One region of the Streptomyces sp. NPDC047117 genome, then DNA from elsewhere that is predicted to be linked to it. Evidence: predicted binding sites of a transcription regulator. Region 1 holds the regulator's gene; each other region holds the start of a gene.
The links. The regulator HrcA, encoded in region 1, represses chaperone genes, less so after heat shock. The targets are predictions, from matches to a motif close to TTNGCACTCNGNNNNNCNGAGTGCNAA.
Positions count from the first base shown of each region.

Region 2: a site for HrcA is predicted at 2,362-2,388, ahead of groL (chaperonin GroEL). Genes of this name have one in related genera too.
Region 3: a site for HrcA is predicted at 1,501-1,527, ahead of groES (co-chaperone GroES). Genes of this name have one in related genera too.

Region 1 covers NZ_JBEYUN010000005.1:372,928-377,103, forward strand. The annotation lists gene dnaJ (molecular chaperone DnaJ) at 1-999, opposite strand, end outside; gene hrcA (heat-inducible transcriptional repressor HrcA) at 1,000-2,016, opposite strand; gene ABZ840_RS12375 (MBL fold metallo-hydrolase) at 2,290-3,024, shown strand; gene ABZ840_RS12380 (DUF3097 domain-containing protein) at 3,064-3,897, shown strand; gene hemW (radical SAM family heme chaperone HemW) at 3,910-4,176, opposite strand, start outside.
Region 2 covers NZ_JBEYUN010000007.1:123,847-128,022, reverse strand. The annotation lists gene ABZ840_RS15475 (hypothetical protein) at 1-494, shown strand, start outside; gene groL (chaperonin GroEL) at 582-2,207, opposite strand; gene ABZ840_RS15465 (cold-shock protein) at 2,510-2,713, opposite strand; gene ABZ840_RS15460 (MoaD/ThiS family protein) at 3,171-3,449, opposite strand; gene thrC (threonine synthase) at 3,515-4,176, opposite strand, start outside.
Region 3 covers NZ_JBEYUN010000006.1:216,536-220,711, forward strand. The annotation lists gene tsaD (tRNA (adenosine(37)-N6)-threonylcarbamoyltransferase complex transferase subunit TsaD) at 1-155, shown strand, start outside; gene ABZ840_RS13950 (SAM-dependent methyltransferase) at 156-1,409, opposite strand; gene groES (co-chaperone GroES) at 1,717-2,025, shown strand; gene groL (chaperonin GroEL) at 2,155-3,777, shown strand; gene ABZ840_RS13965 (SDR family oxidoreductase) at 3,952-4,176, opposite strand, start outside.

The sequences.
Region 1 (4,176 bases):
GCCGGGGGTCTGCACCTCGACGTGGACGACCAGGTCACCGCGGCCGCCGCCGCGCAGGTGCGTGATGCCGCAGCCGTGCAGCGGGATGGACTGGCCGGACTGGGTGCCGGGCCGGATGTCGACGTCGCGTACCCCGTCCAGCGTCTCCAGTGGACACTTCGTGCCCAGCGCCGCCGCGGTCATCGGGATCGTGACCGTGCAGTGCAGGTCGTCGCCGCGCCGCTGGAAGACCGGGTGCGCGACCTCGTGGATCTCGACGTACAGGTCACCGGCCGGACCGCCGCCGGGGCCGACCTCGCCCTCGCCCGCGAGCTGGATGCGGGTGCCGTTGTCGACACCGGCCGGGATCTTGACCGTGAGCGTCCGGCGGGACCGGATGCGGCCGTCGCCCGCGCACTCGGGGCACGGGGTCGGTACGACCGTGCCGAACCCCTGGCACTGTGGGCAGGGCCGCGAGGTCATGACCTGGCCCAGGAAGGACCGGGTGACCTGCGAGACCTCGCCGCGGCCGCGGCACATGTCACAGGTCTGCGCGGAGGTGCCGGGCGCGGCGCCCTCGCCGGAGCAGGTCGTGCACACCACGGCGGTGTCGACCTGGATGTCCTTGGTCGTGCCGAACGCGGCCTCGTGCAGCTCCACGTCCAGCCGGATCATGGCGTCCTGGCCGCGGCGGGTGCGCGAGCGCGGCCCGCGCTGCGACGCCGTGCCGAAGAACGCGTCCATGATGTCGGAGAAGTTGCCGAAGCCCGCGCCGAAGCCGCCGGCACCGGCGCCGCCGCCCTGGGAGTTCGGGTCCCCGCCGAGGTCGTAGACCTGCTTCTTCTGCGGGTCCGACAGCACCTCGTAAGCGGCGTTGATCTCCTTGAACCGCTCCTGGGTCTTGGGATCCGGGTTCACATCCGGGTGCAGCTCGCGCGCCAGCCGCCGGAAAGCCTTCTTGATCTGGTCCTGCGAGGCGTCGCGACTGACACCGAGGACCGTGTAGTAGTCCGTGGCCACTTACGACTCCGCGAGGATCTGTCCGACGTAACGTGCCACTGCGCGTACCGCTCCCATCGTTCCGGGGTAGTCCATGCGGGTCGGTCCGACCACGCCGAGTTTGGCGACTGCCTCGTCGCCCGAACCGTAGCCGACGGCGACGACCGATGTGGAAGTGAGGCCCTCGTGAGCGTTCTCGTGCCCGATGCGCACGGTCATGCTCGAGTCCTTGGCCTCTCCCAGCAGCTTGAGGAGCACGACCTGCTCCTCCAGCGCCTCCAGCACCGGCCGGATCGTCAGCGGGAAATCATGACCGAAGCGCGTGAGATTGGCGGTACCGCCGATCATCAGTCGCTCCTCGGTCTCCTCCACCAGAGTCTCCAGCAACACCGACAGCACTGTCGAGACCGTGCCCCGGTCCTCCGTCTCGAAGGACTCGGGCAGGTCCTGCACCAGTTGCGGCACGTCCGTGAACCGGCGTCCCACGACACGGCTGTTGAGCCGCGCCCGCAGGTCCGCCAGGGACGTTTCGCCGAACGGCGCGGGGCAGTCGATCATGCGCTGCTCGACCCGCCCGGTATCGGTGATCAGGACGAGCATGAGCCGCGCGGGCGCCAGCGACAGCAGTTCCACGTGCCGGACGGTGGACCGGGTCAGCGAGGGGTACTGCACCACCGCGACCTGCCGGGTCAGCTGCGCGAGCAGCCGGACCGTACGGGCCACGACGTCGTCGAGGTCCACCGCGCTGTCGAGGAAGCTGTGGATCGCCTTGCGCTCGGGACCCGACAGCGGCTTGACGGCCGCCAGCTTGTCGACGAACAGGCGGTAGCCCTTGTCGGTGGGGATTCGGCCGGCGCTCGTGTGAGGCTGGGCGATGAAGCCCTCGTCCTCCAGCGCGGCCATGTCGTTGCGGACGGTGGCGGGCGAGACGCCGAGCTGGTGGCGCTCCGTGAGCGCCTTGGAGCCGACGGGCTCCTCGGTGCCGACGTAGTCCTGGACGATGGCACGCAGCACTTCGAGTCTGCGTTCGCTGAGCATCGCGCACACCTCCAGTCCCGCGCTCTCGCCAGGCCGCTCGCGGCCGTCCCGTCCGGGGCGGCCCGGCCGGCCGTCCCTGGCACTCGACCTGTCCGAGTGCCAAACCCCGTCCAGTGTACGGCCGGGTAGCACGGCCGGGGCAAGGCCGGGCGACACGGCTCGCGGCCCGGCGGGCCACCGTATCGCGCCGAGGCCGGTCCATGTCCCCGGGATCGGCCCAGGTCAGCCGGGCGGCCGCGCGCGATTTCCCGGTATACGGGCTAGCGTCGCGGTATGCGCACGACTTGGGAAGAGGCCGGCTGGGAGCGGCTCGCGGACGGCGTCGCGCGGCGCCGGCTGCCGACCTGGGACGCCACCGTCGGGGTCGTGGCCGGCACCACCGGCGTTCTGCTGATCGACACCGGGTCCGGGCTGCGCGAGGGCGCCGAGCTGCGCCGCCAGGTGCGCGACGTCCTGGGTCGTGAGGTGACGCACATCGTCCTCACCCATCCGCACTTCGATCATGTGCTGGGCACCGCGGCGTTCGCGGGAGTGACGGTTTTCGGGCCGACCGGGCTGGGCGAGCTGCTGCGCCGCGAGCCGGAGGCGCTGGCCGGCGACGCGGTACGGAACGGGGCCGACCCGGAGGCGACGGCGGTGGCCGTGGACACCCTCGTCGTCCCCGATCACCCGATCTGCGGGGAGCGCACCCTCGACCTGGGCGACCGCCGCGTCCTGCTGGCGAACGTCGGACCCGGGCACACCGCCCACGACCTGGCGGTCTGCGTGCGGTGCGGGCCGGGCGAGCCGGAGATCGTCTTCTGCGGCGACCTCGTCGAGGAGTCGGGGGAACCGCAGGCCGGGCCGGACGCGCTCCCCGCCTGCTGGCCGGGCGCGCTGGACCGGCTGCTCTCCCTCGGCGGCGAGGACGCGCGGTACGTGCCCGGCCACGGAGCCGTCGTGGATGCCCGCTTCGTCCGCGCCCAGCGCAAGGAGCTGGCCCGCCGCTTCGGCGTGTCGCCCGGCTAGCCCACCCGGGGGACGCCCGGCCCGCATATCGTCTGTCGAATGCGCAGCAGAGAATACGGCCCCGACCTGACCCCTCCCTGGAAGAAGCAGCGCCCCGCGCCCGAGGTACCGGCCGGGCCCGACCTCGTCGTGGAGGAGGTCACCACGGGTTTCTGCGGTGCCGTCATCCGCTGCGAGAAGACCGCCGAGGGCCCGACCGTCACCCTGGAGGACCGCTTCGGCAAGCACCGGGTCTTCCCGATGACGCCCCGAGGCTTTCTGCTGGAGGGCAAGGTCGTCACGCTCGTACGCCCCTCCGCCGCGTCCGCGCGCCCCCAGGGGCCGCGGCGCACCGCCTCCGGCTCCCTCGCCGTCCCCGGCGCCCGCGCCCGTGTCGCCCGGGCCGGCCGCATCTACGTCGAGGGCCGCCACGACGCGGAGCTGGTGGAACGCGTCTGGGGCGACGACCTGCGCATCGAGGGCGTCGTCGTGGAGTACCTGGAAGGCGTCGACGACCTTCCCGCGATCGTCGGTTCCTTCTCCCCCGGCCCGGACGCCCGGCTCGGTGTCCTCGTCGACCACCTGGTGCCCGGCTCCAAGGAGTCCCGTATCGCCGCCTCGGTCACGGACGCGAACGTCCTGATCGTCGGCCATCCCTACATCGACATCTGGGAGGCCGTGAAGCCCGCCTCCGTCGGTATCCCCGCCTGGCCGTCGGTCCCCCGCGGCCAGGACTGGAAGACGGGCGTCTGCCGGGCACTCGGCTGGCCGGAGAACACGGGCGCCGCCTGGCAGCGCATCCTCGCCTCGGTCCACTCGTACAAGGACCTGGAGCCGGCGCTGCTGGGGCGGGTCGAGGAGCTGATCGACTTCGTCACGGCGCCGGCGGACTGATCCCGGCCGGGGTCAGTCGACCAGGTCCCGCACCACCGCGTCCGCGAGGAGCCGGCCGCGCAGGGTCAGGACGGCCCGGCCGGCCTCGTACGGGACCGGGTCCAGGAGGCCGTCGGCCAGGGCCTTCTCCGCCGCGGCGAGGCCGTCGGGGCGGAGCAGGGACAGCGGGCACCCGGCCGCCAGCCGGAGTTCCAGGAGGATGCGTTCGACGCGGCGGTCCTCGGCCGACAGGACCTCGCGGCCCGCGCCCGGGGTGCGGCCCTCGGAGAGCGCCTGGGC
Region 2 (4,176 bases), on a different contig from region 1:
GGTGCGCGCCGGACGAACTGCCCAAGGAGTGCGGCATCTGGCTGCGCGAGCAGGTCGGCAACACCGACGGGACGGCGTTACTGGCCGGCGAGAAGCCCCGGACACGCCAGTTCATGCTCTTCTACGCCTGGCAGACGTTCCTGGCCCTGTACCTGGTCACGCACCTCTGCGTGAGCGTGACGACGGCCGGCCTGGCCCGCGTCCCACGCGTGTTGCTCAGCACCTGGGCCGCGTACACCCTGGGCGCGATCGGCTTCGTCGGCGGGCTGGAGGCGGCGGGCATCCCGGAGGGGGCGGCCGCCGCGGCGGATCCGCTCGCCAGGCAGCTGCTGATGCTTCTGCCGCCGCACGGTCTGGAGCACGCCCTGTACGGGGCGCCGGTGGCCGCCGCGGTCTGCGCGGGCACGGTGTGGGCGGGCAGCCGGCTCATCCGCCGCGGCACCCGCCCGGACCCGGCCCCGACCCCGGCTCCGGACACCCGGCCCGTCTACTGAAACGCCCGAGGGCGGCACCCCCGTGATGGGGTGCCGCCCTCGGTTCGTACAGCTGTGAACAGCTGATCCGGTCCCGGGAGGGGTGGATCAGAAGTCCATGTCACCGCCCGGCATGCCGCCCGGGGCGCCGCCCGCGGCGGCCTTCTCCGGCTTGTCGGCGATGACGGCCTCGGTGGTGAGGAAGAGCGCCGCGATGGAGGCGGCGTTCTGCAGCGCGGAGCGGGTGACCTTGGCGGGGTCGATGATGCCCTCGGCGATCATGTCGACGTACTCGCCGGTCGCGGCGTTGAGGCCGTGACCCACGGTCAGGTTGCGCACCTTCTCCACCACGACGCCGCCCTCGAGGCCGCCGTTGACGGAGATCTGCTTCAGCGGGGCCTCCAGGGCCAGCTTCACAGCGGCGGCACCGGTGGCCTCGTCACCCTCGAGCTCGAGCTTCTCGAAGACCGAGGAAGCCTGCAGCAGGGCGACGCCACCGCCGGCGACGATGCCCTCCTCGACGGCCGCCTTCGCGTTGCGAACGGCGTCCTCGATGCGGTGCTTGCGCTCCTTGAGCTCCACCTCGGTCGCGGCACCGGCCTTGATGACCGCAACACCGCCGGCGAGCTTCGCCAGGCGCTCCTGCAGCTTCTCGCGGTCGTAGTCGCTGTCCGAGTTCTCGATCTCGGCGCGGATCTGGTTGACGCGGCCCTGGACCTGGTCGCTGTCGCCGGCACCGTCGACGATGGTGGTCTCGTCCTTGGTGATGACGACCTTGCGGGCGCGGCCGAGCAGGTCGAGACCGGCGTTCTCCAGCTTGAGGCCGACCTCCTCGGAGATGACGGTGCCACCGGTGAGGATGGCGATGTCGCCGAGCATGGCCTTGCGGCGGTCACCGAAGCCCGGGGCCTTCACGGCGACGGACTTGAAGGTGCCACGGATCTTGTTGACGACCAGGGTCGACAGGGCCTCGCCCTCGACGTCCTCCGCGATGATCAGCAGCGGCTTGCCCGACTGCATGACCTTCTCCAGCAGCGGAAGGAGGTCCTTCACGTTGGAGATCTTGGAGTTGACGATCAGGATGTACGGGTCGTCGAGCGACGCCTCCATACGCTCCATGTCGGTGGCGAAGTACGCCGAGATGTAGCCCTTGTCGAAGCGCATACCCTCGGTGAGCTCCAGCTCCAGACCGAAGGTCTGGGACTCCTCGACGGTGATGACGCCTTCCTTGCCGACCTTGTCCATGGCCTCGGCGATGAGCTCGCCGATCTGGGTGTCGGCCGCGGAGATGGAGGCGGTGGAGGCGATCTGCTCCTTGGTCTCCACGTCCTTCGCCTGCTCCAGCAGGGCGGCGGAGACGGCCTCGACGGCGCGCTCGATGCCGCGCTTCAGGGCCATCGGGTTGGCGCCGGCCGCGACGTTGCGCAGGCCCTCGCGGACCAGGGCCTGGGCCAGGACGGTCGCGGTCGTCGTGCCGTCACCGGCGACGTCGTCCGTCTTCTTCGCGACCTCCTTGACCAGCTCGGCGCCGATCTTCTCGTACGGGTCCTCGAGCTCGATCTCCTTGGCGATGGACACACCATCGTTGGTGATCGTGGGGGCACCCCACTTCTTCTCAAGGACGACGTTGCGGCCCTTGGGGCCAAGGGTGACCTTGACGGCGTCGGCGAGCTGGTTCATCCCGCGCTCGAGACCGCGCCGTGCCTCCTCGTCGAACGCGATGATCTTGGCCATGTGAAGTGGTCCTCCCGGACAGGGGTGGATTGCTCCGGACCGCGTGGCGCCCGCGACGGACGGCCTGCGCCTGATGGTTCCTTCCCCACCCGGCGACGGGCCTCACCGACCCGGTCCTTCTGTCACTCTCACCTTCAGAGTGCTAACGCAATGATTAGCACTCGACCCCCTCGAGTGCAAGCGTCCAAGCCAGGCTGCGGCCTCCCCACAGCCACACGCAAGGTCCCCGCGCACGCACAACAAGAGGTCCGCACCCCCCATCAGGGAGCACGGACCTCCGTACGCTGCAGTCGGTCGGCGCTTCAGCCGGCCACGCGGACCATGTCCGCCTGCGGCCCCTTCTGACCCTGCGAGATCTCGAACTCGACCCGCTGGCCTTCCTCAAGGGTGCGGTAACCGTCCATCTGGATCGCGCTGTAGTGGACGAAAACATCCGCACCACCGTCGACCGCGATGAAGCCGTACCCCTTCTCCGCGTTGAACCACTTGACGGTGCCCTGAGCCATTCCTAACTCCCCTATTGCTGGCCCTTGCGCAGGACCGCACTCCGCGGACCCGGGTCAGACCTCACCCCCAAGGAGGGTGTGCGCCGGAACGCGTCGACCGCCGCTGAATGTATCTGGACCGATGCCCAGCGCAACAGGTCAATCGGACGAGAATTCTGCCCACGACCATTCGCCGATATCCGGCGAAGTCTCAACAATTCTGGGCAAGCCGGGCCGGGCATAGCTCATCAACACGACAAATTGCGCACACACTTTGGGCACATCTTGTCGCGTTCTCATATGCGTCGGGCACGCGCGTGAAGAGGATTCACCTCAACTGTATCGCCTTTAACGACATGGAATCGCCCCGTCCGCTTCTGATGCGGACGGGGCGATTCCGGAGTGCGCATCCCGTCATTCACGAGACGGTGCACAAGGGGCGCGCACAGGGCGCACAAAGGGGCGTACAGCCGCTTTTTCAGCAGCCGCCGGCCACCGCGGGAATGATCGAGACGCTGGCGCCGTCCGGCGTCGCGGTCTCCAGACCACCCTCGAAGCGCACGTCGTCGTCGTTGACGTAGACGTTCACGAAGCGGCGCAGCTTGCCCTGGTCGTCCAGGACGCGCGCCGCGATGCCGTTGTGGTTCTTCTCCAGGTCCTGGATGACCTCGGAGAGCTTCGCGCCCTCGGCGGGGACCTCGGCCTGGCCGCCGGTGTAGGTGCGGAGGATGGTGGGGATGCGGACGTTGACGCTCATGTTCTTCTGCCTTCCGGGTTCAGTGGCTACGGGTGCGAGGCGGCTCTCCGGCCGGGGGCCAGGGCTCAGCCGAGGCCGGCCTCGCGGAAGGAGTCCAGGCTCGGACGGATGGTCGCGGTCGGGCCGGTGGTCGGCGCGACGGCGTCCAGCGTCTTCAGGCCGTCGCCGGTGTTCAGGACGACGAGGGACTTGGCCGGGTCGATCTGACCGTTCTCGATGAGCTTCTTGGTGACGCCGACGGTCACGCCGCCCGCGGTCTCCGCGAAGATGCCCTCGGTGCGGGCCAGCAGCTTGATCGCGTCCACGACCTGCTCGTCGTTGACGTCCTCGACGGCGCCGCCGGTGCGGCGGGCGATGTCGAGCACGTACGGGCCGTCCGCCGGGTTGCCGATGGCCAGCGACTTGGCGATGGTGTTCGGCTTCTGCGGGCGGACCACGTCGTGGCCGGCCTTGAAGGCGGTGGACACCGGCGAGCAGCCCTCGGCCTGGGCGCCGAAGATCTTGTACGGCTTGTCCTCGACCAGGCCGAGCTTGATCAGCTCCTTGAGCCCCTTGTCGATCTTCGTGAGCTGCGAGCCCGAGGCGATCGGGATGACCAGCTGGTCCGGCAGCTCCCAGCCGAGCTGCTCGCAGATCTCGTACGCGAGCGTCTTGGAGCCCTCGCCGTAGTACGGGCGGAGGTTGACGTTCACGAAGCCCCAGCCCTCGCCCAGCGGGTCGCCGATGA
Region 3 (4,176 bases), on a different contig from region 1:
TGTCCGCCGACTCCTCCCTGCCGGTCACCGAGCCCCACGTGCCGGCCCCGGGCCACCAGCACCGGCACGGCGTCCCGCACTCCCACCACGGGCACGGGCACGGCCATGACCACGACCACGTGCACGAGGTCAGCAAGGACAACCTGTACTCGTGATCAGCCGCCGGCCGGCCGCGGCGCGGGCTGCCCGACGAGCATCGTCGGGGCGCCCGCGACGCGGGTGAGCAGGACCGTGGCCGCGTTCGGGCCGCGGAGCCGCACCTTGCGGCGGATCTCCTCCGGCTCGACGGCGGAGCCGCGCTTCTTGACCGTCAGCACGCCGATCTCGCGTTCACGAAGGAGTGACTTGAGCTTCTTCAGGTTGAACGGCAGCTCGTCGGTGATCTCGTAGGCGGCGGCGTACGGGGTGGCGCGCAGCTCGTCGGCGGTGATGTACGCGATGGTCTCGTCGATCAGTCCGCCGTCCAGCTCGGCGGCGGCCTCGGCGACCAGGTGGGCGCGGATGACGGCGCCGTCCGGCTCGTAGAGGTAGCGGCCCACGGGGCGCACGGGCGGGTCGGGGAGCGGCGCCGTGGTGCTGAGCGAGGCGCCCGAGGGCAGCAGGGTGGCGCGTACGGAGCCGGGCTCCGTGCCGAACCAGAGGACCGCTTCCTTCACGTCGCCGCCGTCCGAGATCCACTCCGCCGCGGCGTCCTCGGGGATCGCCTCGTGCGGGATGCCGGGCGCGATCTTCAGCGCGGCGCGCGGGGCCTTGCGCGCGGCCTCGATGGCCCAGGAGAGCGGCGGGGAGTACGCCTCGGGGTCGAAGATCCGCCCGCCCGTCGCCCGGCCACCGCCCCTCATCGACGCGCTGCGCGCGGCCCCTGCCCCCTTGCCCCCTCTGCGCGCCGGGTCCACGAAGACCGCGTCGTACGGGCTCGTGTCGATCTCCGTGACGTCCGCGCAGCGCACCTCGATCAGGTCGGCCAGGCCCAGCGCCTCGGCGTTCGCCCGCGCGACCTCCGCCGTCAGCGGGTCGTGGTCCACCGCGAGCACCTTGATCCCGGCCCGCGCGCACGCGATCGCGTCGCCGCCGATGCCGCTGCACAGATCGGCGACGGACCGTACGCCGAGCGCGGCCAGGCGCGCCGCGCGGTGCACGGCGACGGTGCGGCGGGTGGACTGCTCGACGCCGTTCGGGGTGAAGAACATCCGGTACGCGTCCTCGGCGCCGAACTTCGCGACCGCGCGCTGCCGCAGCCCGGCCTGCCCGAGGGCCGCGGACACCAGCTCGGCGGGGTGCTCGCGGCGCAGCCTGGTGGCGGTGGCGAGCTCCTGGGCGGGGTCGTGGTCGCGGAGGCCGGCCAGCAGGGCCCGGCCCTCGTCGCTGAGCAGCGCGGAGAAGGCGTCGAGAGGGTTCACCCGCCCCATTCTGGGGCAGGTCACAGGCCGCGCGGCGGCCGGGCCGACGCGGGTTCCGGGGCGCCCCGGGGAATCTTTCCGCCACGACATGAGCGCCGCATTGGCACTCCGCTTGACCGAGTGCTAACCGCGTCATAGTCTCGGCGCTGGCACTCCCCGTTGGAGAGTGCCAAACAGCGAGCCGACCGGGCGCACGCCCGGAGAGCGAGCAAAAGCTACGCGCGACGGGCAGGTCCGGCACCCGCGACGACGGATCCACCTGGTCGCCACCTCAGACAGTTAACCCCGTGAGATCTCCGAAGGGGGAGGTCGGATCGTGACGACCGCCAGCTCCAAGGTTGCCATCAAGCCGCTCGAGGACCGCATTGTGGTCCAGCCGCTCGACGCCGAGCAGACCACGGCTTCGGGCCTGGTCATTCCGGACACCGCCAAGGAGAAGCCCCAGGAGGGCGTCGTCCTGGCCGTGGGCCCGGGCCGCTTCGAGGACGGCAACCGTCTTCCGCTCGACGTTTCCGTCGGCGACGTCGTGCTCTACAGCAAGTACGGCGGCACCGAGGTGAAGTACAACGGCGAGGAGTACCTCGTCCTCTCGGCTCGCGACGTTCTCGCGATCGTCGAGAAGTAAGCCGGGACCTGGGATTTCCCAGGCCGACGCTTCACCCCAGCTGTTCTGACCTGCGCCCCTGGTTCCCGCGTCTCACCACCCGGGGCAGGGGCGCAGTTCGTTGAGAGTACGACTAAGGACACGTAACTCATGGCGAAGATTCTGAAGTTCGACGAGGACGCCCGTCGCGCCCTCGAGCGCGGCGTCAACAAGCTTGCCGACACCGTCAAGGTGACGATCGGCCCCAAGGGCCGCAACGTCGTCATCGACAAGAAGTTCGGCGCCCCGACCATCACCAACGACGGTGTCACCATCGCCCGCGAGGTCGAGGTCGACGACCCGTACGAGAACCTCGGCGCCCAGCTGGTGAAGGAGGTGGCGACCAAGACCAACGACATCGCTGGTGACGGCACCACCACCGCCACCGTCCTGGCCCAGGCGCTGGTCCGTGAGGGTCTGCGCAACGTCGCCGCCGGTGCCTCCCCCGCCGCCCTGAAGAAGGGCATCGACGCCGCCGTCAAGGCCGTGTCCGACGACCTGCTCTCGACGGCCCGCCCGATCGACGAGAAGTCCGACATCGCCGCCGTCGCCGGCCTGTCCGCCCAGGACAAGCAGGTCGGCGAGCTCATCGCCGAGGCGATGGACAAGGTCGGCAAGGACGGTGTCATCACCGTCGAGGAGTCCAACACCTTCGGCCTGGAGCTCGACTTCACCGAGGGCATGGCCTTCGACAAGGGCTACCTCTCCCCGTACATGGTCACCGACCAGGAGCGGATGGAGGCCGTCCTCGAGGACCCGTACATCCTCATCCACCAGGGCAAGATCGGTTCGATCCAGGACCTGCTGCCGCTGCTGGAGAAGGTCATCCAGGCCGGCTCCTCCAAGCCGCTGCTGATCATCGCCGAGGACGTCGAGGGCGAGGCCCTGTCGACCCTGGTCGTGAACAAGATCCGTGGCACCTTCAACGCCGTCGCGGTGAAGGCCCCCGGCTTCGGCGACCGCCGCAAGGCGATGCTCGGCGACATGGCCACCCTCACCGGTGCGACCGTCATCGCCGAGGAGGTCGGCCTCAAGCTCGACCAGGCCGGTCTGGACGTGCTGGGCACCGCCCGCCGCGTGACCGTGACCAAGGACGACACCACCATCGTCGACGGTGGCGGCAACTCCGAGGACGTCGCGGGCCGCGTCAACCAGATCAAGGCCGAGATCGAGTCCACCGACTCGGACTGGGACCGCGAGAAGCTCCAGGAGCGCCTCGCCAAGCTCGCCGGTGGCGTCTGCGTCATCCGCGTGGGTGCGGCCACCGAGGTCGAGCTCAAGGAGAAGAAGCACCGTCTGGAGGACGCCATCTCCGCGACCCGCGCCGCGGTCGAGGAGGGCATCGTCTCCGGTGGTGGCTCCGCTCTGGTCCACGCCGTCAAGGTGCTCGAGGGCAACCTCGGCAAGGAGGGCGACGAGGCCACCGGTGTCGCCGTCGTCCGCCGCGCCGCCGTCGAGCCGCTGCGCTGGATCGCCGAGAACGCCGGTCTCGAGGGCTACGTCATCACCTCCAAGGTGGCCGAGCTCGACAAGGGCAACGGCTTCAACGCCGCCACCGGTGAGTACGGCGACCTGGTGAAGGCCGGCGTCATCGACCCGGTCAAGGTCACCCGCTCCGCCCTGGAGAACGCCGCCTCCATCGCCTCCCTGCTGCTCACGACCGAGACCCTGGTCGTCGAGAAGCCGGCCGAGGAGGAGCCCGAGGCCGGTCACGGCCACGGTCACTCGCACTGAGTGAGCCCCTCTTTGCGGCTAAACCTCCCCCAGCTACCGCTGGGAGGTACCCCCAGCCGCTCTCGCGGACCTGGTAACTCGCCGCGGGGGTAACTCGAGCGGTGGTTGCGGTACGAATGGGCCCGGCATCTCCCAGAGAGGTGCCGGGCCCGTCGTCTTTCGATCGCGTGCGGGCTACTGCGGCCCGTACTTGCGGCCCGTGCGGGAGGTGACGCCGCCCAGGAGGTTGCGCGGGGCGAGCTTCACCACGCCCATCAGGGCCTTGTACCGGGGGTCGGGGATGGACAGCGAACGGCCCCTGGCCAGGTCCTTCATCGCGGCGTCGACCAGGTTGTCGGCGTCCAGCCACATCCAGCCGGGGATGTTGTCCGTGCCCATGCCCGCGCGCTCGTGGAACTC